2 linked regions of the Variovorax terrae genome follow. The protein of the gene in region 1 interacts with the protein of each later gene in a pairwise test. Links are inferred from orthologs where the notes say so. Each region holds a gene or a part of one and is shown on either strand. Other genes may lie near its edges.

Evidence for each region.
Region 2: the proteins of cysE (region 1) and cysK interact in binary tests that used the Escherichia coli proteins (3 or more experiments, as listed by UniProt). The link is inferred for Variovorax terrae from one-to-one orthologs.

What each region holds. Positions count from the first base shown.
Region 1 is NZ_JALGBI010000001.1:961,614-976,106, forward strand. Bases 1,271-4,125 are described here. They hold cysE (serine O-acetyltransferase), read left to right. Parts: upstream 1,271-2,238; coding sequence 2,239-3,012; downstream 3,013-4,125. Other genes in these bases: MMF98_RS04505 (inositol monophosphatase family protein), read right to left, coding at 1,271-1,343; MMF98_RS04510 (RNA methyltransferase), read left to right, coding at 1,482-2,207; MMF98_RS04520 (FecR domain-containing protein), read right to left, coding at 3,080-4,125. Outside these bases: MMF98_RS04500 (FUSC family protein), read right to left, coding at 1-348; more of MMF98_RS04505, read right to left, coding at 369-1,270; more of MMF98_RS04520, read right to left, coding at 4,126-4,492; mog (molybdopterin adenylyltransferase), read right to left, coding at 4,509-5,099; ribosome biogenesis factor YjgA, read right to left, coding at 5,096-5,707; metalloprotease PmbA, read left to right, coding at 5,766-7,136; MMF98_RS04540 (DUF4399 domain-containing protein), read left to right, coding at 7,201-8,022; MMF98_RS04545 (Bug family tripartite tricarboxylate transporter substrate binding protein), read right to left, coding at 8,075-9,040; hpaI (4-hydroxy-2-oxoheptanedioate aldolase), read right to left, coding at 9,096-9,899; MMF98_RS04555 (NAD(P)-dependent oxidoreductase), read right to left, coding at 9,912-10,868; MMF98_RS04560 (NAD-dependent succinate-semialdehyde dehydrogenase), read right to left, coding at 10,877-12,346; MMF98_RS04565 (UxaA family hydrolase), read right to left, coding at 12,414-13,940; MMF98_RS04570 (tripartite tricarboxylate transporter substrate binding protein), read right to left, coding at 13,969-14,493.
Region 2 is NZ_JALGBI010000001.1:410,858-425,262, reverse strand. What follows is about bases 4,367-7,133. They hold cysK (cysteine synthase A), read left to right. Parts: upstream 4,367-5,174; coding sequence 5,175-6,092; downstream 6,093-7,133. Other genes in these bases: MMF98_RS01895 (NAD(P)/FAD-dependent oxidoreductase), read left to right, coding at 6,152-7,133; MMF98_RS01910 (RNA pseudouridine synthase), read left to right, coding at 4,367-4,744. Outside these bases: MMF98_RS01930 (tyrosine recombinase XerC), read right to left, coding at 1-725; MMF98_RS01925 (DUF484 family protein), read right to left, coding at 731-1,402; dapF (diaminopimelate epimerase), read right to left, coding at 1,414-2,289; MMF98_RS01915 (MBL fold metallo-hydrolase), read left to right, coding at 2,355-3,989; more of MMF98_RS01910, read left to right, coding at 3,986-4,366; more of MMF98_RS01895, read left to right, coding at 7,134-7,870; MMF98_RS01890 (YXWGXW repeat-containing protein), read right to left, coding at 7,880-8,254; protease HtpX, read right to left, coding at 8,358-9,233; MMF98_RS01880 (DUF3025 domain-containing protein), read right to left, coding at 9,300-10,073; MMF98_RS01875 (NYN domain-containing protein), read right to left, coding at 10,101-10,865; pyrC (dihydroorotase), read right to left, coding at 10,865-11,911; MMF98_RS01865 (GreA/GreB family elongation factor), read right to left, coding at 12,058-12,462; MMF98_RS23605 (hypothetical protein), read right to left, coding at 12,584-12,712; MMF98_RS01860 (amino acid ABC transporter ATP-binding protein), read right to left, coding at 12,765-13,502; MMF98_RS01855 (amino acid ABC transporter permease), read right to left, coding at 13,515-14,207; MMF98_RS01850 (amino acid ABC transporter permease), read right to left, coding at 14,209-14,405.

The sequences.
Region 1 (14,493 bases):
CAGCACCAGGCCGAGCTCCAGCGGCTGCTGCTGCACCAGCTGGACCGCGAGGAACAGCGGCGCGCCGAGCGCCGGGGCCGGCAGCATCTGCATGAACTTGCGCCGCTTGGGCGAGGGCACGTCGGGCAGGCTGGCGACCAGCACGCCGACCGAGGCAGCGGAGGCGGCCGACAGCCCGTCCAGCGCGTAGACGCCCAGCACGATGAGCACCAGGCCCACCGCCACCGAGAGGCCGTTGGTCACGTACTGGCTGAGGGCAAGGCGCAGCCAGTCGAGCAGGGGAGCGTGCAGCCGGAGGCGCCCGCCAGCGGGGCTCGCCGGGTTCGAGGTGGGGCTCCTGTCGGCCAATGGCGCCTCGCCGCCGGGGGTCAGGCCTGCGGGGCGTCGCCGGCGGCCTTGCTGCGCACGCGTGTGAGTTTGCGCACGGGCGCGGCGGCCGGCGTTTCAGTGGGCTCGGAGCCGTCGGCGGCCGGCGCCTCGGCGGCGTGCGCGCGTGCGGCGGCCTCGGCCACCTGCATCTTGTCGGCCACGCCGGCGAAGCGCGAGTGCTTGGCCAGCAGCGGCACCAGCTGCCCGTAGATGCGGGGGTTGCCGGCCAGGCATTCCTTCTGTTCGAGGAAGTTGGACTCGCCGGTGAAGTTGCCGACCAGGCCGCCGGCCTCGGTCACCAGCAGCGAGCCGGCGGCCACGTCCCACGGCGACAGGCCGGTCTCGAAGAAGCCGTCGGTGAAGCCGGCGGCCACGTAGGCGAGGTCGAGCGCGGCGGCGCCGGGGCGGCGCAGGCCGGCGGTGCGCTGCATCACGTCGGACATCATCTGCAGGTAGTTCTGGAAGTTGTCGCCCGGGCGGAACGGAAAGCCGGTGGAGATCAGGCATTCCTTGAGCTGGGTGCGCTTGCTCACGCGGATGCGGCGCTCGTTGAGGTAGGCGCCGCGGCCCTTGGTGGCGGTGAACAGGTCGTTGCGCGTCGGGTCGTAGATGACGGCCTGCTCGACCTTGCCCTGCACCGCGAGCGCGATGCTCACGCAGTAGACCGGAAAGCCGTGGATGAAGTTGGTGGTGCCGTCCAGCGGGTCGATGATCCAGACGAATTCGGAGTCGCGCGCGCCATGCTCGCGGCCCGATTCCTCGGCCCAGATGCCGTGGCCGGGGTAGGCCGTGAGCAGGGTCTCGATGATGGTCTGCTCGCTGGCCTGGTCGATTTCGGTGACGAAGTCGTTGACCTGCTTTTGCGAGATGCGCACCGCCTCGACGTCGAGCGCTGCGCGGTTGATGATGGCGCCGGCGGCGCGGGCGGCCTTGATGGCCACGTTGAGCATGGGGTGCAGGTTGGCGGACGACATGAATTGTGAAGGGGTTGCGGAGGCGGCTTCGGGCGCTGCCTCCCACGGACCAGGAGCGGGGAGGGCCGGTCCGGCGATGCGGGCGGCGACAATACCCCGATTTTAACTCCGGCCCCGCTGGGCCCGCCCTTCTCCCCGATGAAGACCCGTTTTATCCTGATCAACACCAGCCATGCCGGCAATGTCGGCGCCGCCGCGCGGGCCATGAAGGTCATGGGTTTCGACGACCTGGTGCTGGTGGCGCCGCGCTGGCCCAACGTGCTGCGGCGCGAGGAGACCATCCAGCGCGCCAGCGGCGCGCTGGACGTGCTGGAGCGCGCGCGCATCGTGGACACGCTGGATGAGGCGCTGGACGGCGTGACGCACCTGTGCGCCACCGCCATGACGCCGCGCGACTTCGGCCCGCCCACGCGCACGCCGCGCGAGCATTTCGAGACGCTCGGCGGCACGGGGCATTCGGTGGCCTTTTTGTTCGGCTCCGAGCGCTTCGGCATGAACAACGACGACGTGTACCGCTGCCACGTGGCCCTGAGCATCCCGACCAATCCGGACTTCGGTTCGCTCAACCTGGGCGCGGCGATCCAGGTGATCGCCTACGAATGGCGCCTGGCGCTGGGCGGCTTCGCGGTGCGCGAGGCCACGCCGCCCGCGCTCCATGCCGATGCCGCCCAGGTGGCCGGCATGCTGGCGCACTGGGAGCAGTCGCTGGTGGACATCGGCTTTCTCGACCCGGCCTCGCCCAAGAAGCTGATGCCGCGCCTGAACCAGCTCGCCAACCGCGCGCAGCTGACCCAGGAGGAAATCCATATCCTGCGTGGTGTCGCCAAGGCCATGTCGCAAGCGGCGGCAAAGACAAAGCTATAGACTGCGCCTCATATCGTCATCACCCAAAGTCATGTTCTCCCGTCTCCGCTCCGACATCGCCTGCATCCTCGAACGCGATCCTGCCGCGCGCAGCACGTGGGAGGTGCTGACCTGCTACCCGGGCCTGCACGCGATCATGCTGCACCGGCCGGCGCACTGGTGCTGGCACCACGGGTTCAAGTGGCTGGGGCGCTTCATCTCCCATGTCTCGCGCTGGCTCACGGGCATCGAGATCCACCCCGGCGCCACGATCGGCGAGCGCGTGTTCTTCGACCATGCCATGGGCGTGGTGGTGGGCGAGACCGCCGAGATCGGCGACGGCTGCACCATCTACCAGGGCGTGACGCTGGGCGGCACCTCGCTCTACAAGGGCGCCAAGCGCCATCCCACGCTGGGCAGGAATGTGGTGGTGAGCGCCGGCGCCAAGGTGCTGGGCGGCTTCGTGGTGGGCGACGGCGCCAAGATCGGCAGCAATGCCGTGGTGATCAAGCCGGTGCCCGCCGGCGCCACCGCGGTGGGCATCCCGGCGCGCATCATCCCGTCCAAGACCGGCGAGAGCGCCGACGTGACGCCGGCGCAGACCAAGTTCTCGGCCTACGGCATCACGCTGGAGGACGACCCGCTGTCGCAGGCGATGAAGGGGCTGATCGACAACGCCTCGTCGCAGGAGCACCAGATCGCGCTGCTGTGGCGGGCGATCGAGGCGCTGTCGGCCAGCCGGGCCGGCACCGACTGCGTGCCCGACGATGCGGCGCGCCGCGAGACCTTCGAGGCCGACAAGCTCACGCAGCTCGTCGGCAAATAACCAAAAAAGCTATTATTTTTGTAGCATCAAACGACCGCGGGGCCTGGACCTCGCGGTGTTTTGAGGCTCAATTGAGGCGCTGCAGCGGGCTTGCGACATCGAACACCGTGGTGCCCCAGTTGCCCGGCAGCTGGAAGCGGTAGGTTTCGCTGGGCCGGCTCTGGCCGCTGGCGTTGACCAGCCGGAACCGCACGTAGTACACGGTCGAAGCGTCCAGCGTGCCCAGGTTCCACAGCGGCGTGGTCAGCGTGTCCTGGCGCACCCTGCGCGTGAACGCCGCGTCCAGAGCCAGTTCGGCCTCGATTTTGGTGAACACGGCGTCCGGCGCCACGCCGAAGTTCAGCAGCGTGTCGCCGTTGAGGGCCCGGATGCCGGTGTTGCCGACCGGCCAGCGGCCGTCCCGGACTGCGATCAGCTTGACGGCGTCGAAGCCTTCCAGGCCCTGGCCGTCGATGCCGCGCACGCGCGCATACCAGTCGCCAGGCGTCAGGCCGGCGAGTTCCACGCCGGGGCCGGCGGCCTTGAGGTCGCGCACGATCTTGTCGAATTTCGCGTCGCTGGCCACCTGCACGCGAAAGGACGAAGCGCCTTCCAGGCTCGGCAGCGGCCACAGTCCCTGCGGCAGCTGTACCTCGGCCGGCACGCCGGCGAGGTCGGGCGCCCGCAGCAGCTGCACCACGTTCACGGCCTTCTGCGCGGGGTTGATCACGGCGCCGGTGCCCTGCGGCAGGTCGGCGCCGCTTTGCTGGGCCGGGTTGTCGGCGCGCACCAGGCCTTCGGTCACCTCGGTGCGGGCCAGGCGCTCGGCGGAGTTGTCGTAGGCCACGCGGAATTCGGTGCCGCGCACGCCCACCAGCGAGGTCGGCGTCTCGACCTGCAGCGGCGCGGCGCGGCGGGCGACCTTGGACGCCAGGGTCTCGATGGCGCCCTGCGACAGGCGGATCAGCCCCGAAAACCAGTTGCTGGAGCCGCTGGCCGACGCATCGCGCAGCGCGTAGTCGCGGCTGGTCACCACCTCGGCCAGCGTGTTGGGCAGCAGTTTCACGCGCGAGCCGTCGTGCAGTTCGACCACGGCCGAGCTGTTGGCGCCGACCTGCAGGCGGCTGCCTTCGCCGATCGCGCTGCCGGTGGCGGCTGCGCTGCCCCCGAGCTGCACGTCGCCCTCGGCGCTGACCAGCGTGCCGGCGGCCGGAGCCGAGCGCAGCAGGCGCAGCGGAATCTCCAGGCGCTGGCCCGGCTTGATGAAGTTGGGGTCCTTCATCTTGTTGAAGCGGGCCACCTCGTTCCAGTCGCTGGGCCGGTGGAGCATTTCGCGCGCCAGCACGATGAGCTTGTCGGAAGGCCGGACGGTGTAGGGCAGGCTCGGTTCGGCGGCCCAGGCGGCGCTGCCGGATGCTATCAAAATTGCAGCTAACAATGACCGTGGGATGCGGACTCCGGGTCGGTTGATCTCTGAATTGAGGGGGCTCCAGCAGTTCATGTGGTGTTCCTGGGGGTCAGGGGGGAGGGCGAAGGGCGGATTTGGGTCGGAAGGCCTTGCACACCGCCGGATGGGTTTCCATGTAGGGGCCACCGATCAGGTCGATGCAATAGGGCACGGCTGCGAAAATGCCGGCCACGAGGACGTCTCCCTGATCGCTTTTTAAGCCCTCCAGGGTCTCCTGGATCGATTTGGGCTGGCCGGGGAGGTTGATGATGAGACTTCTGTCACGGATGACGGCGCATTGGCGCGACAGAATCGCCGTCGGCACGAAGCGCAGGCTGATTTGCCGCATCTGCTCGCCGAAGCCCGGCATCTCCTTGTGCGCCACGGCCAGCGTGGCCTCGGGCGTGACGTCGCGCAGCGCCGGGCCGGTGCCGCCGGTGGTCAGCACCAGCGAGCAGCCGGCGTCCACCAGCTCGACCAGGGTGGCGCTGATGACGGCCTGCTCGTCGGGGATCAGCCGCGCCTCGAAGCTGAGCGGGTTCTGCAGGGCGCGCGCGAGCCAGTCCTGCAGCGCGGGCAGGCCCTTGTCCTCGTAGACGCCGCTGGAGGCGCGGTCGCTCACCGAGACGATGCCGATCTTTACCGGGTCGAAGCCGCTCATGGGGCGGCCTCGCCGCCGAGCTGCCCGCGCACCAGCTGGAAGATCTCGCGGTAGGCGCGGCCGTGGCGCGGCGCCTCGCCCGGCCGGGCCGGCTTGGCGTCCTTGCGCGCCTGGCGGATCAGGGCGCGCAGCTGCTGGGTGTCGGTATCGGGGTGCGCGTTGAGCCACAGGCCCAGCGCCTCCTCGCTGTCGATCAGGTTGTCACGCCATTGCTCGGCCTGGTGCAGCGCCAGGGTTTCGCTGGCCGAGCCCCGGTGCTGCTCGTCGAGCGCGGCGCGCACGGTGTCTAGGGTCTCGGGCTCGAGCTTGCGCATGAGCTTGCCGATGAACTGCATCTGGCGCCGCTTGCCCTCGAAATTGGTGATGCGGCGGGCCTCGGCCAGGGCGTCAACGAGTTTCTCGGGCAGGGCGAGCCGGGCCATCAGGTCGGCGCGCAGCGTGAGCAGGTCTTCGCCCAGCGACTGCAGCTCCGTGCTTTCGCGCTTGAGGTCGGTCTTGCTGAGCTCGTCCGTGCCCTTGAGCTCGCGCTTGAGCTCCAGGTCCAGCTCGCTGCCTTCGGCGACGAACTGGCCTCTCACAAAATAGCCTTTTTTCGGTTTACGTGACATGGGGTAAGGGGTACATGGCGGCGGCGGCGCCGCACCGGCAAGTATCATAGCCGTCGATATGAAAAAACCCGTTCCCAGCGCCGCCAGCGGCTTCAGCTACAGCCGCCCGTTTTTTGAAGAGCTCGTCGACACCGCCCTGGCCCACGCCAGGAAGCTGGGGGCGACCGATGCCGGCGCCGAGGCGTCCGAGGGCTGCGGCCTGAGCGTGAGCGTGCGCAAGGGCGAGCTCGAAACCGTGGAGCGCAACCGCGACAAGTCGCTCGGCGTCACCGTCTACCTGGACGGCCGCCGCGGCAACGCCAGCACCTCCGATTTTTCCCATGCCGCCATCGAGCAGACGGTGCAGGCGGCCTACGACATCGCCCGCTTCACCGCTGTCGACCCGGCCGCCGGCCTGCCCGACGAGGCCGACATCGCCCGCACCCAGACCGAGCTCGACCTGTTCCACCCCTGGGCCATCACCAGCGAGGAGGCCGCGCAGCTCGCGCTGGCCTGCGAAGAGGCCGCGCTGCGCACCGACCGCCGCATCACCAACAGCGAAGGCGCGGGCGTGTCGGCCCAGCAAAGCCATTTCTTCAGCGCCCACACGCACGGCTTTCGCGGCGGCTACGCCAGCTCGCGCCACTCGATCTCGGTGGCGCCGATCGCCGGCAAGGGCAACGACATGCAGCGCGACGCCTGGTACAGCTCGATGCGCTCGCCCGACGAGCTGGCCTCGCCCGAGGCCGTGGGCCGCTATGCGGCCGAGCGCGCCCTGAGCCGCCTGAAATCGCGCAAGATCGCCACCACCGAATGCCCGGTGCTGTTCGAGTCGCCGCTGGCGGCCGGCCTGCTGGGCGGCTTCGTGCAGGCGGTGAGCGGCGGCGCGCTGTACCGCAAGAGCAGCTTTTTGCTCGACTCGCTGGGCAAGCAGGTGTTCCCCAAGCACATCGACATCGACGAAGACCCCTTCATCCGGCGCGGCAAGGGCAGCTCGCCCTTCGACGAGGAGGGCGTGCAGGTGCGCCCGCGCCAGGTGGTGGCCGGCGGCCGCGTGGAAGGCTACTTCCTGAGCAGCTATTCCGCGCGCAAGCTCGGCATGAAGACCACCGGCAACGCCGGCGGCTCGCACAACCTCACGCTGCGCTCGCGCCACACGAAACCGGGCGACGACCTGGAACACATGCTCCAGAAGCTCGGCACCGGCCTGTTCGTGATCGAACTCATGGGCCAGGGCGTGAACTACGTGACCGGCGACTACTCGCGTGGCGCCAGCGGCTTCTGGGTGGAAAACGGCGAGATCGCCTTCCCGGTGCAGGAAATCACCATCGCGGGCAACCTCAAGGACATGCTCAAGGGCATCGAGGCGGTGGGGGCCGATGCCTACAACTACGGGGCCAAGACCGTGGGGTCGATCCTGGTGAACCGGATGAAGGTGGCGGGCAGCTGAAGCCAGCTTGCGGGGCCATGAGGAGGACCTGCTTTCATCCCTTGAAGACAAAAGAGGGCGAGCCATGAGCAAGACGAGAACCATCCTGTCCATCCTGGCGTGGGGCCTGGCCGCATCGGCCGCGCAGGCGCAGGCGCCGGCGCCCGCCGCTGCGGCCGCGTCCGCGCCGCGGCATCCCTGGCAGGCGGCCCTGCCTGGCCTGACGGCCGAGGCCTACTTCACCAACATGGAGCCGGGCATGAAGATCGAGACGCCATTCGTCGCGAAGTTCGGCCTCTCGGGCGGCTGGGGGCTGGCGCCCATCACCCAGCCGGTGCAGGGCAAGGGCGGCCACCACCACCTGCTGGTCAACCGCGAGCTGCCGCTGGACTTCAAGCAGCCGCTGCCGTTCAACGACCAGTACATCCACTTCGGCAAGGGCCAGATGGAAACCGTGCTCACGCTGCCGCCCGGCAGCTACAAGCTGCGCCTGCTGCTGGCTGACGACAAGCACCTGCCGTACTTCGTCTACAGCAAGCCGCTGAACGTGACGGTGACGAAGAAGAACGCGGGCATCGACCCGCAAAGCCTCACGAAGAAGGGCATCAGCCTGCTCAACCTGGCCGACAACGCCAAGCTCAAGCCGCCGTTTCGCGTGCAGTTCCACGCCTCGGGCCTGAATGTGGCCCATGTGTCGCAGCAGGAAAAGGAGACCGGGCATTTCCGCCTGAGCCTGCATCCCAAGGGGGCGGCCAAGCCGGTGGAGCTGGATTTCACCGAAGGCCAGACCGAAGTCTGGCTGGCACCGCCGCGCGGCGACTATACGCTGCGGCTTGAATTGCTGGACAACGTGAATCCGGGCAAGGCCCTGGCCGAGGCGGTGTCGGTGCCGATCCTGGTGGAGTAGGGCGGGTTTCGCGCGAGCCGGTGCGTTGCCAGGCCTCGGGGGGGGATGGGAGTCAATCGATCTTGATCGACGCGTCCTTGATCAGCCGGGCCCAGGTGTCCGACTGTGCGTCCAGCCACTTCTGGTAGTCGGCGGCGCTGCCCGGCTGGAACTCGGCTTTCAACTGCACCAGGCGCTTGCCCATCTCGGGCGAACTCAGGAGCTGGTTCACCGCGGCGTTGATCCGGGTGACCGTTTCCGCGGGCGTGCCGGCGGGGGCGAACAGGCCCTGCGAGATGAAGGACTCGAATCCGGCGAGGCCGGCCTCGGCCATGGTCGGCACCTCGGGCGCGAACGGCGAACGCCTGGCCGATGCGATCGCCACGGCCTTGAGCTTGTTGCCCTTGATGTATTCGGACACCGCCGGCAGGCCGCTGAACATCATGTCCACCTGGCCGCCCAGGAGGTCGGTGAACGCCGGGCCGCTGCCCTTGTAGGGCACGTGCGTGAGCGAGAAGCGGCCCAGGCGCTGCATCATCACCGCGGTCAGATGAGTGCTGCTGCCGTTGCCCGATGAGGCGATCGTGAGCTTGTCGGGCGACTGCTTCGCGGCGCGCACGATGTCGGCCATGCTGGCGTAGGGCGAGTGGGCCGGCACGACCAGCACGTTGGCAAAGCGCGCGACATCGATCACCGGCTGGAGCTGGCTGCTCTTGTAGGGCAGGCTGGGGTACAGGTGCGGGTTGATGGCGTAGGCCGACGCATCCGACAGCAGCAGCGTGTTGCCGTCGGGTTTGGACTTGGCCACATAGTCCGCGCCGATCACGCCGCCCGCGCCCGCGCGGTTTTCCACGATCACCGTGGCCTTGAGCGTCTCGGACAGGCCGGGCGCGATCAGCCGGGCGAACAGGTCCGATCCGCCGCCCGGGTTGAACGGCACCACGATTTTCATGACGGTCTTGGACTCCTGTGCCGCGATGGGCAGCACGGCGGCGCCCATGCACAGGGCGGCCAATCCTTTGAACAACAGTTTTTTCATAGCGTTGAAGTCTCCTTTTTGGTAAATCGCATCGGGGAAGGGGGCGTGCAGGCACTCAGTACGCGGCGCTGGGGCGGCCTGTGTCGGCCACGGGCTGGCCGCCGAAATCGGTACGCAGCTTGCGCGCCGCGCTGGCGAACAGCAGCACGTCCACGCCCACGGCCACGAAGGTGCAGCCCAGCTCGAGGTAGCGCCGCGCCAGAGCCGGGTCGGAAGTCAGCGTGCCGGCGGCCTTGCCGCTGGCGATGATGGTCTTCATGGCGCCCTCGATGGCCGCCTGCACCTCGGGGTGGCCGGGGTTGCCGCGATGGCCCATCGAGGCGGCGAGGTCGGCCGGGCCGATGAACACGCCATGCACGCCGTCCACGGCGCAGATGGCTTCGAGGTTCGAGAGCGCCGTGGTGGTTTCGGCCTGCACCAGCAGGCAGATTTCGTCGTCGGCCACGGCCAGGTAGTCGCTGCGGCTGCTCCATTGCGAGGCGCGGGCCACGGCGCTGCCCACGCCGCGCACGCCCCGGGGCGGGTACTGCGTGGCGGCCACAATGGCGCGGGCTTGGCTTGCCGTGTCCACCATCGGCACCAACAGCGACTTGGCGCCGATGTCCAGCATCTGCTTGATGAGGGCGGTGCGGCCTTCCACCACGCGCACCACGGGCTGGCTGGGGTAGGGGGCTACGGCCTGCAGCGCGGCCAAGGTGCCGCGCAAGTCATTGGGGGCGTGCTCGCCGTCAATCAGTAGCCAGTCGTAGCGCGCGGTGGCGGCGGCTTCGGCCAGATACGGGTCGGCCATCGACAGCCACAGGCCGATCTGGGGCTGGCGCGCGGCCAGGGCGGATTTGAAGGGGTTGTGTGCGGGCATGATTTTTGGGATTCAGAGCAGGTGGCCGGCAGGCAGGGGCCGGCCAGCCAGGTGGTCCACGAGGTTGTGGGCGGTGATGGTTGCCACGCGCAGCGCGGCCTGGCGCGTCACGCCGGCCACGTGCGGGGTCAGCAGCACCTGCGGCAACAGGGTGAGCGCATGGCCGGGCGGCAGCGGTTCGGTGTCGAAGGTGTCGAGCCCGGCACCGGCCAGGTGGCCGCTCTGCAGCGCGGCGACGAGCGCGGCCTCATCGACGACAGGGCCGCGCGCGGTGTTGACCAGCAGGCTGCCCGGGCGCAGCAGCGCCAGCTCGCGCGCACCGATCAGGCCGCGCGTGCGCTCGGTCAGCGGGCAGTGCAGGCTCAGGATGTCCAGCTGCGGCAGCAGGCGGTGCAGATCGGGCTCGCAGGCCAAGCCATCGGCCTGCCCTGGCGGGCGCAGCACCAGCACCTGCGCGCCCAGGGCCGTGGCCAACTGCGCTGTGGCGCGGCCGATGGCGCCGTAGCCGATGATGCCGACCGTCGAGCCGCGGAAGTCCCGCCCCTGCCAGCTGCTGCCGGCCCAGTGGCCGGTGCGCACCTGGCGGTCGAGCTGCGGCAACTGGCGCACGAGGGCCAGCATCAGCGCCAGCGCATGTTCGGCCACGGCCGGGGCATTGGCGGCCAGCGCCACAGCCACGGCCACGCCTTGCGCGCGGGCGGCCTCCAGGTCCACGCTGTCCACGCCCGCGCCGTTCTTGGCGACGATGCGCAGCGCCGGCGCGGCGCGCAGCACCTGTGCCGTCACGGGCTTGGAGCCGCGCAGCACCAGGGCCTGGGCGCTGGTTTGCGCCAGCCGCGTGGCCAGGCTGTCTTCAGTGATCGGCTCGGCCATGAAGTGGAGCTGCCCGCCGGCGGCCTGGACCAGCGCCTGGGCTTCGGGCGCCCAGTGCTCGGCGGTGACGAGAACGTGAAAAACGGGAGTGGTCATGGCGTGCCTCAGTCCAGCTGCCCCTGGCAGACGTACTTGGTGTGCAGGTAGTCGTCGAGCCCATGGGTGGAGCCTTCGCGGCCGTAGCCCGATTCCTTCACGCCGCCAAAGGGCGCGGCCTCGGCGGCCAGCGCGCCTTCGTTGATGCCGACAATGCCGCTCTCAAGGGCATCGGCCACGCGCCAGATGCGGCGCGCGTTCTGGCTGTAGAAGTAGGCGGCGAGACCGAAGGGCGTGTCGTTGGCGGCGGCGATCACTTCGTCTTCGCTGTCGAACACGGTGAGCGGCGCCACGGGGCCGAAGGTTTCCTCGCAGGCGCAGGCCATGGTGGCGTCGGCGCCCGTGAGCACCGTGGGCGCGTAATAGGTGGGGCCCAGCTGCGTGAGGCGCTGGCCGCCCGTGAGCACTTTCGCGCCCCTGGCCACGGCGTCGTTGACGTGGTGCTCGATCTTCTCCACGGCGCGGTCGTTGATCATGGGGCCGATCTGCGAGGCCGGGTCGCTGGCCGGCCCCACTTTCAGCGCTGCCACGCGCGCAGCAAGCTTGCCGGCGAAGGCGTCGAACACGCCGCGCTGCACGAACACGCGGTTGGGGCACACGCAGGTCTGGCCGCCGTTGCGGAACTTGGCAGCCATGAAGCCGTCTACGGCCGCGTCGATATCCGCATCCTCGAACACGATGAAGGGCGCGTTACCGCCGAGTTCGAGCGAGAGTTTCTTGAGCGTGTCGGCACTGCGGCGCGCCAGGTGCTTGCCCACGGGCGTGGAGCCGGTGAAGGTGATCTTGCGCACGCGCGGGTCGTCGAGCCACACATCCACCACCTCGGGCGTCTTCCCGCGCGAGGCGGTGACGATGTTGAGCACACCCGGCGGCACGCCCGCCTCGTGCGCCAGCAGCACCAGCGCGAGCGAGGTGAGGGGCGTGTCCTCGGCGGGCTTGCAGACCACGGTGCAGCCGGCGGCCAGCGCCGGTGCGATCTTGCGCGCGATCATCGCGGCCGGGAAGTTCCACGGCGTGATGGCGGCCACCACGCCCACGGGCTCGCGCAGCGCGAACATGCGCCGGCCCGGCACGGGCGCGGGAATCACCTCGCCGTTCATGCGCGTGGCCTCTTCGCCGAACCACTCGATGTAGCTGGCGGCATAGGCCACCTCGCCCTTGCCTTCGGCCAGGGGCTTGCCCTGCTCCAGCGAGATCAGCGCGCCCAGGTCGTCCTGGTGGGCCAGCACGAGGTCGTTCCAGCGCTTGATGAGTGCGGCGCGCTGCTTGGCCGACAGCTTGCGCCAGGCGGGAAAGGCCGCGTGCGCGGCGTCCAGCGCGGCGCGCGCCTCGGCGGCGCCCGAGTCGGGGACGCAGGTGATGGCGGCGCCGGTGGCCGGGTCGGTGACGGGGAGCACGGCGTCCGCCGCAGGCTGCCACTGGCCGCCGATGAAGTTGGCGCTGCGGATCAGCTCGGGGCGGGTGAGGGTCAAGGGCATGGATTTCAGGGAAAGAGGCCGGCAGCGCTGATGCATCAAGCGCTGACTGCTATGTTTTCAGGAGTTGTCAACTGACGATGCCCAGGTGCCAGGGCACGAATTCGTGGTCGCCCAGGCCCAGGGCCTCGCTCTTGGTGGCCTCGCCGCTGGCATGGCGCAGGATCTGCTCGAAGATGCGCTGTCCCATTTCGGGCACGCTGCATTCGCCGTCCACGATCAGGCCGCAGTTGATGTCCATGTCTTCCTCCAGGCGCTGGTACATGGGTGTGTTGCTGGCCAGCTTGATCGTGGGTGCGGGCTTGCTGCCGAACATGGAGCCGCGCCCGGTGGTGAAGCAGATCAGGTTGGCGCCGCTGGCGATCTGGCCCGTGGAGGCCACCGGGTCGTAGCCCGGCGAGTCCATGAAGACGAAGCCGTGCTCGGTGATGGGCTCGGCGTATTCGTACACTGCGCGCAGCGGCGTGGTGCCGCCCTTCATGGCCGAGCCCAGCGATTTCTCGAAGATGTTGGCCAGGCCGCCGGCCTGGTTGCCGTGGCCCACCACGCCGTTGAACTGGGCGTTATGCCCCGCAGTGTATTTTCCCCACCAGGCCAGGCGGTCCAGCAGCTTTTGCCCGACCTCGGGGCTGATGGCGCGGCGCGTGAGCATGAATTCCACGCCGTGGATCTCGGGCGTTTCCGACAGGATGGCCGTGCCGCCATGGCGCACCAGGATGTCCATGGCCGCGCCCAGCGCCGGGTTGGCCGTGATGCCCGAGAAGCCGTCGGAGCCACCGCACTCCAGGCCGATCTTGAGGTGGCTCGCGCTCACCGGGCTGCGCTGCGCCGCGTTGGCTGTGGGCAGCATCTCCTCGATGGCCGCGATGCCCGCCGCGATGGTGGCGCGCGTGCCGCCCACGTCCTGCATCACCATCGTGCGCATCAGGTTGCCTTTGGCCAGACCCTGCGAATCCACAAGCGAATCCACCTGGTTGCGCTCGCAGCCCAGGCCCACGATGAGCACGCCCGCCAGGTTGGGGTGGCGCGCATAGCCGGCCAGTGTGCGGCGCAGCACGTCGAAATGTTCGCTGGGCGAGGACATGCCGCAGCCGCTGGTCTGTGCGAAGGCGGCCACGCCATCCACATTCGGGAAGGCCGCCAGCCGCTCGGGCGTGAAATGCGCGGCGATGTTCTTGATGACCGTGGCCGAGCAGTTCACCGACGACAGGATGCCGATGAAGTTGCGCGTGCCCACGCGGCCGTCCGCGCGTACGAAGCCCTGGAAGTTGGCACGCTCGCCCTCGGGCACATACTGGACGGGCCGCACGTCTGCGCCGAAGGCCGGGTCGCGATAGTGGTCCACCAGCTGGAGGTTGTGGCTGTGCACGTAATCGCCGGGCTCCAAGTCGCGCGTGGCGACGCCGATCACGGTGTCGTACTTCTTCACCTGCTCGCCTGCGGCGATGCGGCGCGCGGCGATCTTGTGGCCCGCGGGCACCTGGGCGCGCGTGCGCACGCCGAGTTCGGGAATCTCCTGGCCCAGCGCCAGCGACGTCTTGGCGACGTAGACGTTGTCGTGGGGGTGCAGGTGCAGCAGGGAGGCAGAGGCGGTCATGGTGGGCAGATGGCTTTGGGGTCGGTTCTCAGCCCTTGGTCAGCAGTTCCTTGAGCTTCAGGCGCTGGATCAGCAGGGTTTCCTTGTCGTACGTGGCCTTCACGTACTTCTGGTAGTCGGGGCCGTCCAGGTACATGAGGGGCGCGTCGATCCTCTCGGCGACGGCTTTGAACTCGTCGCTGTTCACGGCGAAGTGGAAGGCGTCGCGCAGCTTCTTCTCCACGTCCGGCGGCAAGCCCCTGGGCGCGCCGATGCCGTTGGGGGCGTCCACCACCACGTTGAAGCCCAGTTCCTTGAGCGTGGGCGTGTCCTTGAAGCGCGGCGTGCGTTGCTCGCCCCAGGTGGCCAGCAGGCGCAGCTTGCCGCTCTCGACATGCGGCGCCCAGCTGCTGGAGTCTGCCAGCATGTCGACCTGGCCGCCCAGGGTGTCCTGCAGCGCAGCTGCGCCGCCCTTGTAGGCGATGGCGTTGAGCTGGATGCCCGCGGCCAGCGCGAATTCTTCCATGCCGACATGCGTGGCACCGCCGATGCCGGCATGCGCATAGGTCACCCG
Region 2 (14,405 bases), 540 kb from region 1 along the record:
AGGCCAGCCTGCAGGCTGCGGCGCTTCAGGCGCTGCCAGATCGACTGGGCCGTCAACCGCGTGCCGTGGCGGCCGATGAACAGCGCGGGCTGTTCGGACAGGGTGCCGCGCAGCGCCAGCCAGTGCTGCAGCGCCTCGAGCGCCTGGGCCCCCACCGGCACCGCGCGGCGCTTGCCGCCCTTGCCCAGCACATGCGCTTCGCCGGCCTGCAGATCGACCCAGCCGCGCGCCGCGCTGCCGGCCACGGCGTCGAGCCCCACCAGCTCGCCCACGCGCAGGCCGCAGCCGTAGAGCAACTCCACCATGGCCGCATCGCGCGCCTCGAGCCAGGGATCGTTGTCGTCGTTCTGGTAGCCCGCGAGCTGCACGGAGTCGTCCACGCTCAGCGCCTTGGGCAGCGGCCGGGCCGCCTTGGGGGCCCGCACATCCTGCACCGGGTTGCTGGCGATCAGGCCCTGGCGCCCGAGCCAGGTGTAGAAGCCGCGCCAGCCCGAGAGGATGAGCGCGATGCCGCGTCCGCTGCGGCCGCCGCCATGCATCTGCGCCACCCAGCGGCGGATATGGGCGTTCTGCACCTGCAACAGCTCGACGCCGGCCTGGGCCGCGTGGCCGCTGAGTTTCTGCAGGTCCAGCGCATAGAGTTCGACCGTGCGCTGCGCCAGGCGCTTTTCCACGCGCACATGCTCGAGGTAGCGCTCGACGAGAGATGCCTCGGCAGCGCCCATGCAGGCTACCGCAGCCGCGACAGCGCGGCGCTGGCCAGCTCGGCGATGCGTTCCAGGAAGTCGGTGCCCATGCCGCTGTGAAAGCGCTGCGGATCGGGCGAGGCCAGCACCAGCAGGCCGAACGCGGGGCCGGGGCTGTTGATGGCGCCGGCGCGCAGCGGGACCAGCGCCAGCGACATGGCCAGGGCCGAGTCGTCAAGCCAGTTGACGGGCTCGAACCCCGAGTTCACGCCGCAGTACGGCATGGTCAGCGAGGAGGCGAAGGTCTTGGCATCGTCGCTCACGCCCTGCGCGAAGGCTTCGCCGGCAAAGGCGCTGTCCACGCCCCAGACCTTGATCGCCACCTGCGGCACCAGGAACTGCTCGCGCAGCTCGACCAGGATCTGGGCCGGCAGCGCGCGCGCCTCGGGCGTGAGGAACAGGTTGCGCGCCCAGCGCTGCAGCTTGTCGGCAATGATCATGTTCTCGTTGCCGTGGCGGATCATGTCCATCACGCGGTGCTCCAGCGCCTTGATCTTCTCGCGCAGCATCTCGGCCTGACGCTCCTGCAGGCTCACGGCGCGGTTGCCGTGCGGGCTGGTCATCTGCACGCTGGCCAGCAGCTCGGCGTGGCGCTCGAAGAAGTCGGGCGTGTTCGCCAGGTAGTTGGCGATGTCGTCTTCGGTGATGGGGTTCATGGCGTTGATGTTCATGGGTTGTCGGGGATGTCGATGTCACCTGCAAAAACCGTCACGGCCGGGCCGGTCATGCGCACCGGGCTGTCGCCGCCGGCCCACTCGATGGTCAGCCGCCCGCCGCGCGTGTCCACGTCGACGCGCGCGTCCAGCAGCCCGAGGCGGATGCCGGCCACCACCGCGGCGCAGGCGCCGGTGCCGCAGGCCAGCGTCTCGCCGGCGCCGCGCTCGTACACGCGCAGCCGGATGTGGCTGCGGCTCAACACCTGCATGAAGCCCGCGTTGACGCGCTTCGGAAAAGCCGGGTGCCGCTCGATCAGCGGGCCCTGCGCCGCCACCGGCGCGCTGTCCACGTCGTCCACGAGCTGCACCGCATGCGGGTTGCCCATCGACAGGACTGCTACGGAAACGATAGCAGGGTTGGTCCGTGCGTCAAGGACCAGCGGCCATTTCTGCCATGAACCGGCGGCCTCGGGCGTGAGGCCGGCCGCATCGAAGGGCACGCGCGCCAACTCGAAGATGGGCGCGCCCATGTCCACCGTGACGCGGCCGTCGGCATCCATGCGCGGCTCGATCACGCCGCTGAGGGTCTGCACCCTCACCGCCTCCTTGGCGGTCAGGCCCTGCTCGCGCACGAAGCGCACGAAGCAGCGCGCGCCATTGCCGCACTGCTCGACCTCGCCGCCGTCGGCGTTGTGGATCACGTATTCGAAATCGACGTCCGCGCTGGGCGCGGGGCGCACGGTCAGGATCTGGTCCGCGCCCACGCCGAAGTGCCGGTCGGCCAGGAAGCGGTACTGGGCCGGGCTCAGACCCAGGCGAGCGCGCGTCTCGTCGAGCACCACGAAGTCGTTGCCCGCGCCCTGCATTTTGGTGAAGCGGATTCGCATGGACGGGATTATCCCCCGTCCCCCGCGCGACCCGCGGGCCCGGCGCGGGCTGACCATAATGCAGCATGGTCCGCCCTTCCCAACTCCTGCACTCCCAGCGCGAGCCCGTGCCCACCCGACCCGCCGCCACCGTGCTGCTGCTGCGCGACACGCCGCAGGGCATCGAGGTGCTGATGACGCGCCGCTCGATGACGGCCAGCTTCGCACCCGGCGCCTATGTGTTTCCCGGCGGCGGCGTCGACGCGGCCGACAGCGCGGCGCACGCCATCGCGGCGCGGCGCCCGACGCAGAGCGAGCTGCACCTGACCCAGGCCATCGCCGCGATCCGCGAGAGCTTCGAGGAACTCGGCATCCTGCTGGCCCGCCATGCCGACGGCCGGCCGGCCAACGCCGCCGACATCGCCGCGCTCGACCGCAAGGCGCCGTTCGCCGCACAGTGTCAGGCGCGCGGCCTGACGCTGGCTGCCGACCAGGTCTTCGTGCTGGCCCACTGGATCACCGACCGCGACCTGCCGCGCCGCTTCGACGTGCCCTTCCTCGTGGCCCGCATGCCCGAAGGCCAGCAGCCGGTGGCCGACGAGGCCGAGCAGTTCGAGCCGGTCTGGGTGCGCCCGGTCGACGCGCTGGCGCGGCACCGGGCCGGGCAGTTCTTCATCATCTTCCCGACCATCCGCACGCTGGAGCGGCTGCAGGCTTTCCAGAGCGTCGATGAGGTGCTGGCGGCCTGCGCCAGCGAGCAGCCGCTGTGGACCAGTTGCCCGCGCGCCGGTTTCCTGGCCGGCCGCGAGGCGCGCTACATGGAGCACGAGATGCCCTACGGCGAGCTGGAGCTGGTCAGCCCCGACGGCCAGATCGTGCACCACCTGGACTGGCAGACCGAGCAGCCGGTGGCGCTGCTGAAGAACGTGCAGCGCCTCACGGCCCCCAACCCCGGCGTGATGACCGGCCCGGGCACCAACAGCTACCTGGTGGGGGACCCGGCCAGCGGCTACATCGCCATCGACCCGGGGCCGGACGACGCCGCGCACCTGGAGCGCCTATGGCGCGCGGTCAAGGGCGACATCCGCCTGATCGTCTGCACCCATTCGCACCCCGACCACTCGCCCGGCGCCCGGCCGCTGCAGGCCCTGTGCGCCGGCAAGCCGCCCATCCTCGGCCTGCCGTCGGCGCCCACCGCGCGCAGCGCCAGCCATTTCGTGCCCGACCGGGTGCTACAAAATCAGGAGCACCTGGTGACGCAGGGACAAGGACTCCCGCACACTTTGAAGGTGATTTTCACGCCCGGGCATGCCGCCAACCACCTGTGCCTGGTGCTGCTCGAAGACGGCCTGCTGTTCTCGGGCGACCACATCCTCAACGGCAGCACCACCGTGGTCGATCCGCCCGACGGCGACATGACGGCCTACCTCGAATCGCTGGACACCCTGAGCGCCGCCTGCGGCGAGCACGGCATCGGCTTCATCCTGCCGGCGCACGGCCATGTGCTGGGCCACGCCCGCCAGGCCATCGCCCACCTCAAGGCGCACCGCCTGAAGCGCGAGGCAAAGATCATCGCCGCGATGCAGGCCCGCCCCGGCGGCACGCTCGACGAGTGGGTCGAACTGGCCTACGACGACGTGCCGCCGCGCATGTGGCCGGTGGCGGCGCGCTCGCTGCTGGCGCACGTGGAGCGCATCCAGTCCCTGCAAGGCACCCCATGACGGCTCCCGCCCGCCCGCCGGCGGAGGCCGGCACCCGGCTCGCCAAGCGCGTGGCCGAGCTCGTGCCCTGCTCGCGCAGCCAGGCCGAGCAGTACATCGAGGGCGGCTGGGTCCGCGTCGACGGCGAGGTGGTCGAGACACCGCAGTTCCGCGTGCTGGACCAGCGCATCGAGATCGACCCGCAGGCCCGCCTCGCGCCGCTGGAGCCGGTGACGCTGCTGCTGCACAAGCCGCCGGGCTTCGACGCGGCCGACGGCCCGCGCCCGGCCGGCCAGCTGCTCATGGCGGCCAGCCACGCGCAGCCGCAGGACCGCTCGGGCATCCGCCCGCTCAAGCGGCATTTCATGCAACTGCAATGCGTGACGCCGCTGGAGACCGGGGCCAGCGGCCTCGTGGTGTTCACCCAGGAATGGCGCGTGGCGCGCAAGCTCACCGAGGATGCGGCGCTGGTGGAGCACGAGATCATCGTGGAAGTGGCCGGCCCGGTCACGCCCGAGACGCTGGCCCGGCTCAACCACGCCCCCGCCGGCGGCCGGGGCGCGCCGGCGCCCCGGGTCAGCCTCAACCAGCAGACCGCGGCCGGCACCCGGCTGCGCTTTGCCGCCAAGGGCCACACGCCGGGCCAGATCGCCTGGCTCTGCGGCGAAGCCGGGCTGCAGGTCACAGGCATGAAGCGCATCCGCATCGGGCGCGTGCCCCTGGCCAGCCTGCCCGCGGGCCAATGGCGCTACCTCGCGGCGCACGAGCGGTTCTGACGGCCTGCTTTGGCGGCAGGCCCTGGCCGTGGCGGCCTGAAGAAAAAGTGTGAAGTCCGCCGTAAGCCGGATTCTGTGCGTCGGGGTTGCCCCCGACGTGACCGCCATTACTCTGGGCCGCGGGTCGCCCCGGCGGCTCGATGCTACCTACCCGCCAGCTCTGCGGAGCCACATCAACGCTGGCCTACTTGGTATTGCTGCGCGTAGAGATTGCCCGTTTCACCCGCACTGAAGCGGCTCGTCTCTGTTGCTCTGATCCTCACCTCACGGTGGACAGGTGTTACCTGCTACGCTGCCCTGTGCAGTCCGGACGTTCCTCCAGTGCCGTGTTTCCACGATTGCACCAGCGGCGGTCTGGCGGGCTTCACGCGGCGATTATCGCAGTACGCCACAATGGCCGTCCGCACCGCCAACCAAGGAGCCAGCAACCATGAAAGCCGACAACATCCTGCAGACCATCGGCGCCACGCCGCACATCCGCCTCCACCGCCTGTTCGGCGGCGGCGCGAACGTCTGGGTCAAGTCCGAGCGCGCCAATCCCGGCGGCTCGATCAAGGACCGCATCGCGCTGGCGATGGTGGAAGACGCCGAGGCCTCCGGCGCGCTGAAACCCGGCGGCACCATCATCGAGCCGACCTCAGGCAACACCGGCATCGGCCTGGCCATGGTGGCCGCGGTCAAGGGCTACAAGCTGGTGCTGGTGATGCCCGACAGCATGTCGGTGGAGCGCCGCCGCCTGATGCTGGCCTATGGCGCCACGTTCGACCTGACGCCGCGCGAGAAAGGCATGAAGGGCTCGATCGCCCGCGCCCAGGAGCTGGTGGCCGCCACGCCCGGCGCCTGGATGCCGCAGCAGTTCGAGAACCCGGCCAACATCGACGTGCACATGCGCACCACGGCGCAGGAGATCCTGGCCGACTTCCCCGAAGGCCTGGACGCGCTCGTCACCGGCGTGGGCACGGGCGGCCACATCACCGGCTGCGCCCGCGTGCTCAAGGCCAAGTGGCCAAAGCTCAAGGTGTTCGCGGTGGAGCCCACCGCTTCGCCCGTGATTTCGGGCGGGCAACCCTCGCCGCACCCGATCCAGGGCATCGGCGCCGGCTTCATCCCGAAGAACCTGGACGTGAGCCTGCTCGACGGCGTGATCCAGGTCGATGCCGAACCGGCCCGCGAGATGGCGCGCCGCTGCGCGCGCGAGGAAGGCATCCTGGTCGGCATCTCCTCGGGCGCCACGCTGGCCGCCATTGCGCAGAAGCTGCCGGAGCTGGGCGCCGGCGCGCGCGTGCTGGGTTTCAACTACGACACCGGCGAACGCTACCTGTCGATCGAAGGCTTTCTCCCGGCTTGAAGCGGCCGGCCGTATCATTGGCGGCTCCTGCTTGATAGCCACAAGCCTGCAGCCCCACGATGATCCGAATTTCAGAACTCAAGCTCCCGCTCACCGAGGCGGAATCCCCCGAGGCCGCACTGCGTGCGGCTGCCGCCCGCCTGCTGGGCCTGCCCCCTGCCGGGATCGCACGCCTGGAGGTGTTCAAGCGCAGCTTCGATGCGCGCAAGGCCGAGTTGATGGCGGTCTACATCGTCGATCTCGTGCTGGCCGACGCCTCGCGGCACGATACGCTGCTGGCGCAGTTCAAGGACCACCCTCACATCGGCGCCACCCCCGACATGGCGTGGCGCGCCCCGGTGCAGGCGCCGGCCGGCCTGGCGCCGCGCCCGGTGGTGGTGGGCTTCGGCCCCTGCGGCATCTTCGCGGCACTGCTGCTGGCGCAAATGGGCTTTCGGCCCATCGTGCTGGAGCGCGGCAAGGCGGTGCGCCAGCGCACCCAGGACACCTGGGGCCTGTGGCGCAAGAACGTGCTCGACCCCGAGAGCAACGTGCAGTTCGGCGAGGGCGGCGCCGGCACCTTCTCGGACGGCAAGCTCTACAGCCAGATCAAGGACCCGCGCTTTCTCGGCCGCAAGGTGATGCAGGAGTTCGTGAAGGCCGGCGCGCCGCCCGAGATCCTGTACGTCGCGCATCCGCACATCGGCACCTTCAAGCTGGTGAAGGTGGTGGAACACATGCGCGAGCAGATCATCGCCCTGGGCGGCGAGATCCGCTTCGGCCAGCGCGTGACCGACGTGCAGATCGACGACGGCCCCGCGGGCCGGCAGCTGCGCGGCCTCACGGTGCTGAACCAGGCCACGGGCGCCACGCAGGAGCTGCGCGCCGACCATGTGGTGATGGCGCTGGGCCACAGCTCGCGCGACACCTTCGCCATGCTGCACCGGCGCGGCGTCTACCTCGAAGCCAAGCCGTTCTCGATCGGCTTTCGCATCGAGCACCCGCAGGGCGTGATCGACCGCGCGCGCTGGGGCCGGCATGCGGGCCATCCGCTGCTGGGCGCGGCCGACTACAAGCTGGTGCACCACGCCGGCAACGGCCGTTCGGTCTACAGCTTCTGCATGTGCCCGGGCGGCACGGTGGTGGCCGCCACCTCGGAGCCCGGCCGCGTGGTGACCAACGGCATGAGCCAGTACTCGCGCAACGAGCGCAATGCCAACGCCGGCCTGGTGGTGGGCATCGAGCCCGCCGACTACCCCAGCGACCCGGCTGCGTTCGCCGCCGCGCTGGGCGAGGCCTTCGCCGACCCGGCACCGCCCCCCGGCCAGCCGCATCATCCGCTGGCGGGCATCGTGCTGCAGCGCCAGCTCGAATCGCGCGCCTACGTGCTGGGCGGCGGCACCTACGAAGCGCCGGGCCAGTTGGTGGGCGACTTCATCGCGGGCCGGCCCTCCACCGCCCTGGGCAGCGTGCTGCCGTCCTACAAGCCGGGGGTGAAGCTCGGCAACCTGCACGAGGCGCTACCGCGCTACGCGATCGAGGCGATGCAGGAGGCGCTGCCGGTGTTCGGCCGCAAGATCCGCGGCTACGACATGCCCGACGCCATGCTCACCGGCGTGGAGACGCGCACCTCGTCACCGCTGCGCATCACGCGCGGCGACGATTTCCAGAGCCTGAACCTGCGCGGCCTCTACCCTGCCGGCGAGGGCGCGGGCTATGCGGGCGGCATCCTCTCGGCCGGCGTGGACGGCATCAAGGTGGCCGAAGCCGTGGCGCGCAGCGCGCTGGGCGCGGCCTGAGCCCAGGCCTCAGCGCGGCGCCCAGTGGCCGCCGTGGAAGCGCCAGTTGCCGCCCGGCCCCTGCACCCAGCGGTGCGGTGTCCAGGCATAGCCCGGACGCGGCGGCACGGCCCAGTAGCCCGGACGCCAGGCGTAGCGCCCGCCGCCCCATTGCCAGAAGCCGTTGATCCAGACGTAGCCCACCGCCGGGGCCACCGTGACGGTTTCCTGGATCGGCATGGGCGGCGCCATCGGCGCCTCCACCACCGGGCCGGCTTCACCGACCATGGGCGCCGGCGCCACGGGCGCCACCACGCAGCCCGAGAGCCAGAGGCTGCCCGCGGCCACCGCCGCCACGGGCAAGAGGCCGCCGCAGCGGCGAAGAATCGGGGTCAGCACAGGCATGAGGATCTCCTTGGAGGGTTCATGCCTGCACAACGGCCCGCCGGCCGCCGTGTTGACGCGCTTCGGTGAAGCGGCCGTAAAGCCTGTGGGCAAATTGTGTCGCTCAGCCCTGCGCGTTCTGCAGCGCGGCGATGCGCTGCTCGATCGGCGGGTGGGTGGAGAACAGCTTGCCGATGCCGCCCGCGATGCCCATGGCCGAGACGCTCTTGGGCAGCTCGCCCGGGTGCATGCCGCCCAGGCGGGCCAGCGCGTTGATCATGGGCTGCCTGCGGCCCAGCAGCTGGGCCGAGCCGGCGTCGGCGCGGAACTCGCGCTGGCGCGAGAACCAGGCCACCACGATGGCCGCGGCGAAGCCGAGCACGATGTCCAGCACCAGGGTGGTCACCATGTAGCCGATGCCGGGGCCCGAGGAGCGATCGTCGTTGCGGCGCAGGAAGCTGTCCACCGCGTAGCCGATCACGCGGCTCAGGAACACCACGAAGGTGTTCATCACGCCCTGGATCAAGGTCATGGTGACCATGTCGCCGTTGGCGATGTGGGCCACCTCGTGGCCGATCACGGCCTCGACCTCCTCGCGCGTCATGCCCTGCAGCAGGCCGGTGGACACGGCGACCAGCGCCGAGTTCTTGAAGGCGCCGGTGGCGAAGGCGTTGGGGTCGCCTTCGAAGATGCCGACCTCGGGCATGCCGATGCCGGCCTTGTCGGCCAGGCGGCGCACGGTCTCGACGATCCAGGCCTCGTCGGCCGTCTGCGGCTGGTTGATCACGCGCACGCCGGCGCTCCACTTGGCCACCGGCTTGCTGATCAGCAGCGAGATGATGGCGCCGCCAAAGCCCATGATGAGCGCGAAGCCGAGCAGCGCGCCGAGGTTCAGCCCGTTGGCCGTGAGGTAGCGGTTGACGCCCAGCAGGCTGGCCACGATGCCCAGCACCGCCACGACGGCGACGTTGGTCAGTACGAACAAGAGGATGCGTTTCATGAATTCTCCATGGGGTGAATGGGCCGCGGCCCTTGGCGCAGAAGATGGGGCCTTCGGGCGCCTTCTTCAAGTCATGCCGGCCGCAGGATCTGCCTTGTTGTATGGATGATTGTGGCCCTGCGGAGGGCGGAACACGAGTGAGTCATCATAGAAGGAAAAGTTCTCGTTTTCCGCCCACCAGCCGGGAATGCCGAGCACCGGCAGCGGCGCGAACGGCTTGGCCGCCAGCGCGGCCGGCGCCAGGCTGGCGGCCAGCCGGTCATCGAGGTCTGCTCCTGATTCGATAGCACGAAATGACCGCCACACGTGGACAGTGACCTGTTTTCGTGGAAAAACCAGCTTCTCGAGCGCGGCGTGGCCCACCACGCGCAGCTCGGCCTCGGCCCACAGCGGGCGCAGCACCACGAACAGGCGGTGCCAGTCCTTGTCGAGCAGCGCCTGCCACAGCGGCGGCGGCGCCTGCAGCAAGGCCGCGTTCTCGTCGAACAGCGTGAGCGCATCGCGCACCGGCCCGCGCTTCGGGCCGATGCCGTCGGCCGCGATCTGCGCGGCCTGCAGGGCATTGAGCCGCTGCTTGGTCCGCGGCAGGCCGAGCCAGCAGATTCCATTGAAAAAGTCGTGGAGGTCCGCGCGCACCGGGCAGCAGCCGCTCTCAAAAATATAGTGCTCGTAGGCCATGCCGGGCGGCAGCTCGCTTTGCGGCACGAAGCGCACCGGCGCCCTCGCCTCGCGGTTGAGCGCCTCGTGCAGCGGCAGGCCGCCGGCCACCGCCTGCGCGAGCCGCTGCCCGGGCTCGCGCCACGGGCGCAGCCAGGGCCGCGTCCAGTCGATGCCGTGCAGGGCCTGCACCGCGCGCTTCTCGCAGCCCTAGCCGCCGCGGCCCGCCTTGGCCAGCCGCTTGTCGCGCACCGCGACGGTGGATTTGCCTTCGTCGGCGACGTCGAACAGCTGCGTGGCCACCAGCAGCTTGGTCAGCGTGGCGTAGCCGTAGTTGCGGTGGTCGAACGAGGCCTGGTTGGCGATCTGGCTGCCGACCGCGCCCACGCGCGCCCAGCCGTCGTCGTCCGCCGCGGCCTGCACCGCGTTGCGCAGCAGCAGCACCAGGCGGGCGTCCTGCTTGAGCTGCGCGGTGCTCGCGCGCAGCGGCGCGGCGGCCACCGCTTCGGTGTCGGCATCGGCCGCGTCGCTGACGGCCGCGGGCCGCAGCTTGTCGAGGAACAGGAAGCGCGAGCAGGCGTTGACGAAGGGCTCGGGCGTCTTCTGCGCGCCGAAGCCGTAGACCGCCGCGCCCTTGGCGCGCAGGTGCATCACCAGCGGCGTGAAGTCGGCGTCGGAGGAGACGATGCCGAAGGCGTCGGGCCGGTCGGTGTAGAGCAGCTCCAGCGCATCGATCACCATGGCCATGTCGCTCGCGTTCTTGCCCTTGGTGTAGTCGAACTGCTGCATCGGGCGAATCGCGTGCTCGTGCAGCACCTCTTCCCAGCCCTTCAGCTCGTTCTTCTTCCAGTTGCCGTAGGCGCGCCGGATGTTGGTCTCGCCGAAGGTGGACAGCTCGTTGAGGATCAGGTCGATCTTCGAGGCCGGCGAGTTGTCGGCGTCGATCAGCAGCGCGACGCGGGATTTGCGCTCCATCAGGCGCTCCCGTGGCGGACCAGCTTCCAGGGCAGCGCCTCGCCCGCGCGCAGCGGCTTGAGCTCGGCCTCGCCGAAGGCAAAGCTCTCGGGCGGCGTCCAGGCTTGGCGGCGCAGCGTGATGGTACCGCTGTTGCACGGCAGGCCGTAGAAGTCCGGGCCGTGAAAGCTGGCGAAGCCTTCGAGCTTGTCCAGTGCGCCGGCGTTGTCGAAGGCCTCGGCGTACATCTCGATGGCCGCATGCGCGGTGTAGCAGCCGGCGCAGCCCGTGGCGTGCTCCTTGAGCTGCGCGGGATGCGGCGCGCTGTCGGTGCCGAGGAAGAACTTCGGGCTGCCGCCGGTGGCGGCCTGCACCAGGGCCAGGCGGTGGGTTTCGCGTTTCAGCACCGGCAGGCAGTAGTAGTGCGGGCGGATGCCGCCGGTGAAGATCGCGTTGCGGTTGTACAGCAGATGGTGCGCCGTGATGGTGGCCGCGGTGTGCGGCCCCGCGCCGGCCACGTACTGCGCGGCTTCCTGCGTGGTGATGTGCTCGAACACGATCTTGAGCTCGGGGAAGTCGCGGCGCAGCGGAATCATCTGCTGCTCGATGAACACGGCCTCGCGGTCGAACAGGTCGATCTCGGGCGAGGTCACCTCGCCGTGCACCAGCAGCAGCAGGCCGGCGCGCTGCATGGCCTCGAGCGTCTTGTAGGTCTTGCGCAGGTCGGTCACGCCGGCATCGCTGTTGGTGGTGGCGCCCGCGGGGTAGAGCTTGAGCGCGACCACGCCGGCATCCTTGGCGCGCGCGATTTCATCGGGCGGCAGGTTGTCGGTGAGGTACAGCGTCATCAGCGGCTCGAAGGCCAGGCCCTCGGGCACGGCGGCGCGGATGCGCTCGCGGTAGGCCACGGCCTGCGCCGCGGTGGTGACCGGCGGCTTGAGGTTGGGCATGATGATGGCGCGGCCGAACTGGGCGGCCGTGTGCGGCACGACGGCGCGCAGCGCCTCGCCGTCGCGCACATGCAAGTGCCAGTCGTCGGGGCGGGTCAGGGTCAGGGAATCGCTCATGGCCTGATTGTCGCACCCGGGCGGCCGGCTCCGGCCCGCTGGCCGGGTCAGCGAGTTCACCCGAACGCTATCAAATCAATAGCGAGAAATGACCGCAGCGCCTGGACCTCGGGCCTGTTTGGCCCTGATTTCGGCGGCAACGCGGCCTACAGCGTGTAATCGCCGCTGGCCTCGGGCTGGAACAGGATGTCCAGCACGCGGCCCGACGCCTGCTGGCCGTCGGGGGTGGTCCAGCCGGCCAGCGCGCCCACCGGCAGGCCCAGCAGGCTCGCGCCCACCGGCGACAGCACCGAGACGAAGCCGGTGGCCGGCTCGGCGTCGCGCGGGTAGCACAGCGTGATCTTGCGCTGCGTGCCGGTGGCGAGGTCCGCCAGCAGCACCTGCGAGTACATGGTCACCACATCGGCGGGCACTTCGCGCGCCGGCACGAGGTCGGCGGCATCCAGCACCGCCGCGATGGCGCTGCCGGCCTGCTCGCGCGGCAGCAGCTTGCTGATGCGGGTGTGGTCCAGCTCGGTGAGCGTGCGCATTTCTTGGACAGATGACAACATGGAAAGCTCTCCTGAATCGATCAGGCCCGGAAAAAGCCTCCGGGCAGGCGGCGCCTGGGAGGTCGGCCCGGTGATCCAGAGAAGCGCTTGGGGGAAGGAAGAGGAAGGGGGATCGCCGGGCTCAGGACTGTGCGACCGGCGGATGGAGCAAGGGAGCCGCGGCCGCGCGCGCGCAGGCCAGCGCCGCCAGCGACTGGGCGCGGGCGGAGCAGGAGGCAATGGCGGACAGGCGGCTCACGGCGAAACGCATGGCCGCATTGTAGGCCGGCCCGCGTCAACCTGCACGGGCCAGGGCCTTGCAGTCAGTGCTGCAGGATCTTGTTGAGGAAATCCTTGGTGCGCGCCTGGCGGTTCTCCGGGTGATTGAAGAACTCGTCCTTGGAGCAGTCTTCCAGGATCTTGCCGCCCACGTCCATGAAGATCACGCGGTTGGACACCTTGCGCGCAAAGCCCATCTCGTGGGTCACGCACATCATGGTCATGCCTTCGTTGGCCAGGCCCACCATCACGTCGAGCACCTCGCCCACCATTTCTGGGTCGAGCGCCGAGGTGGGTTCGTCGAACAGCATCACGATCGGGTCCATGCTGAGCGCGCGGGCGATCGCCACGCGCTGCTGCTGGCCGCCCGAGAGCTGGCCCGGGAACTTGTCCTTGTGCGCCATCAGGCCCACGCGGTCGAGCATCTTGAGGCCGCGGGCCTTCGCGTCGTCGGCGCTGCGGCCGAGCACCTTGATCTGCGCGATCGTGAGGTTCTCGGTCACCGACAGGTGCGGGAACAGCTCGAAGTGCTGGAACACCATGCCGACGCGGCTGCGCAGCTTGGGCAGGTCGGTCTTGGGATCGTGCACGGCCACGCCGTCCACGAAGATCTCGCCCTTCTGGAAGGGTTCGAGCGCGTTGATGGTCTTGATCAGCGTGGACTTGCCCGAGCCCGACGGGCCGCACACCACCACCACTTCGCCCTTCTTGATGTCGACGGAGCAGTCGGTGAGCACCTGCACCGGGCCATACCATTTGGATACGTTCTTGAGTTCGATCATTTGTTTCTCCACTCAGCGGATGATGGCGATTTTCTTGTGCAGGCGCTTGACCAACCAGGACAGCGCGTAGCACATCACAAAGTAGACGACGGCGGCCAGCAGGTAGGCCTCGATCGGGCGGCCGTAGTTCTTGCCGGCCGTCTCGAAGCCCTTGAGCATGTCGTAGGCGCCGATGGCGTAGACCAGCGAGGTGTCCTGGAACAGGATGATGGTCTGCGTGAGCAGCACCGGCAGCATGTTGCGGAAGGCCTGCGGCAGCACCACCAGCTTCATGTTCTGGCCGTAGCTCATGCCCAGCGCCTGCCCGGCGAACACCTGGCCGCGCGGGATGGACTGGATGCCGGCGCGCATGATCTCGCTGAAATACGCCGCCTCGAAGGCGATGAAGGTGATGGCCGCCGAGATTTCGGAGCGGTAGTTCTGGCCCAGCCCCCAGGGCAGCGCGTTGTAGAACGCGGCCGGCACCAGCAGGAAGAACCACAGGATCACCATGACCAGCGGAATGCTGCGCATGCCGTTGACGTAGATCGTGGCCGGCACGTCGAGGAATTTCTTGCCCGACAGGCGCATCAGCGCCAACACGGTGCCGAACAGCACGCCCCCGAGGGTGGACACCACCGTCAACAGGATGCTGAAGTAGAAGCCCTTGAGGACGAACTTGCTGATGATGTCCCAGCTGTAGAACGAAAGGTCGAGGTTCATCATGTCAGTGCCCTCCGCCCACGCCACCGGCGACGATGAAGCCCGGCACGCGCGCGCGCTTCTCGATGAAGGCCATGATGCGGTTGATGGCGAAGGCCGAAACGACGTACAGCCCGGTGACTGCGAGGTAGACCTCGATGCCGCGGGAAGTCTCTTCCTGGGCCTGCATCGCGAACATGGTCAGCTCGGCGACCGACACGG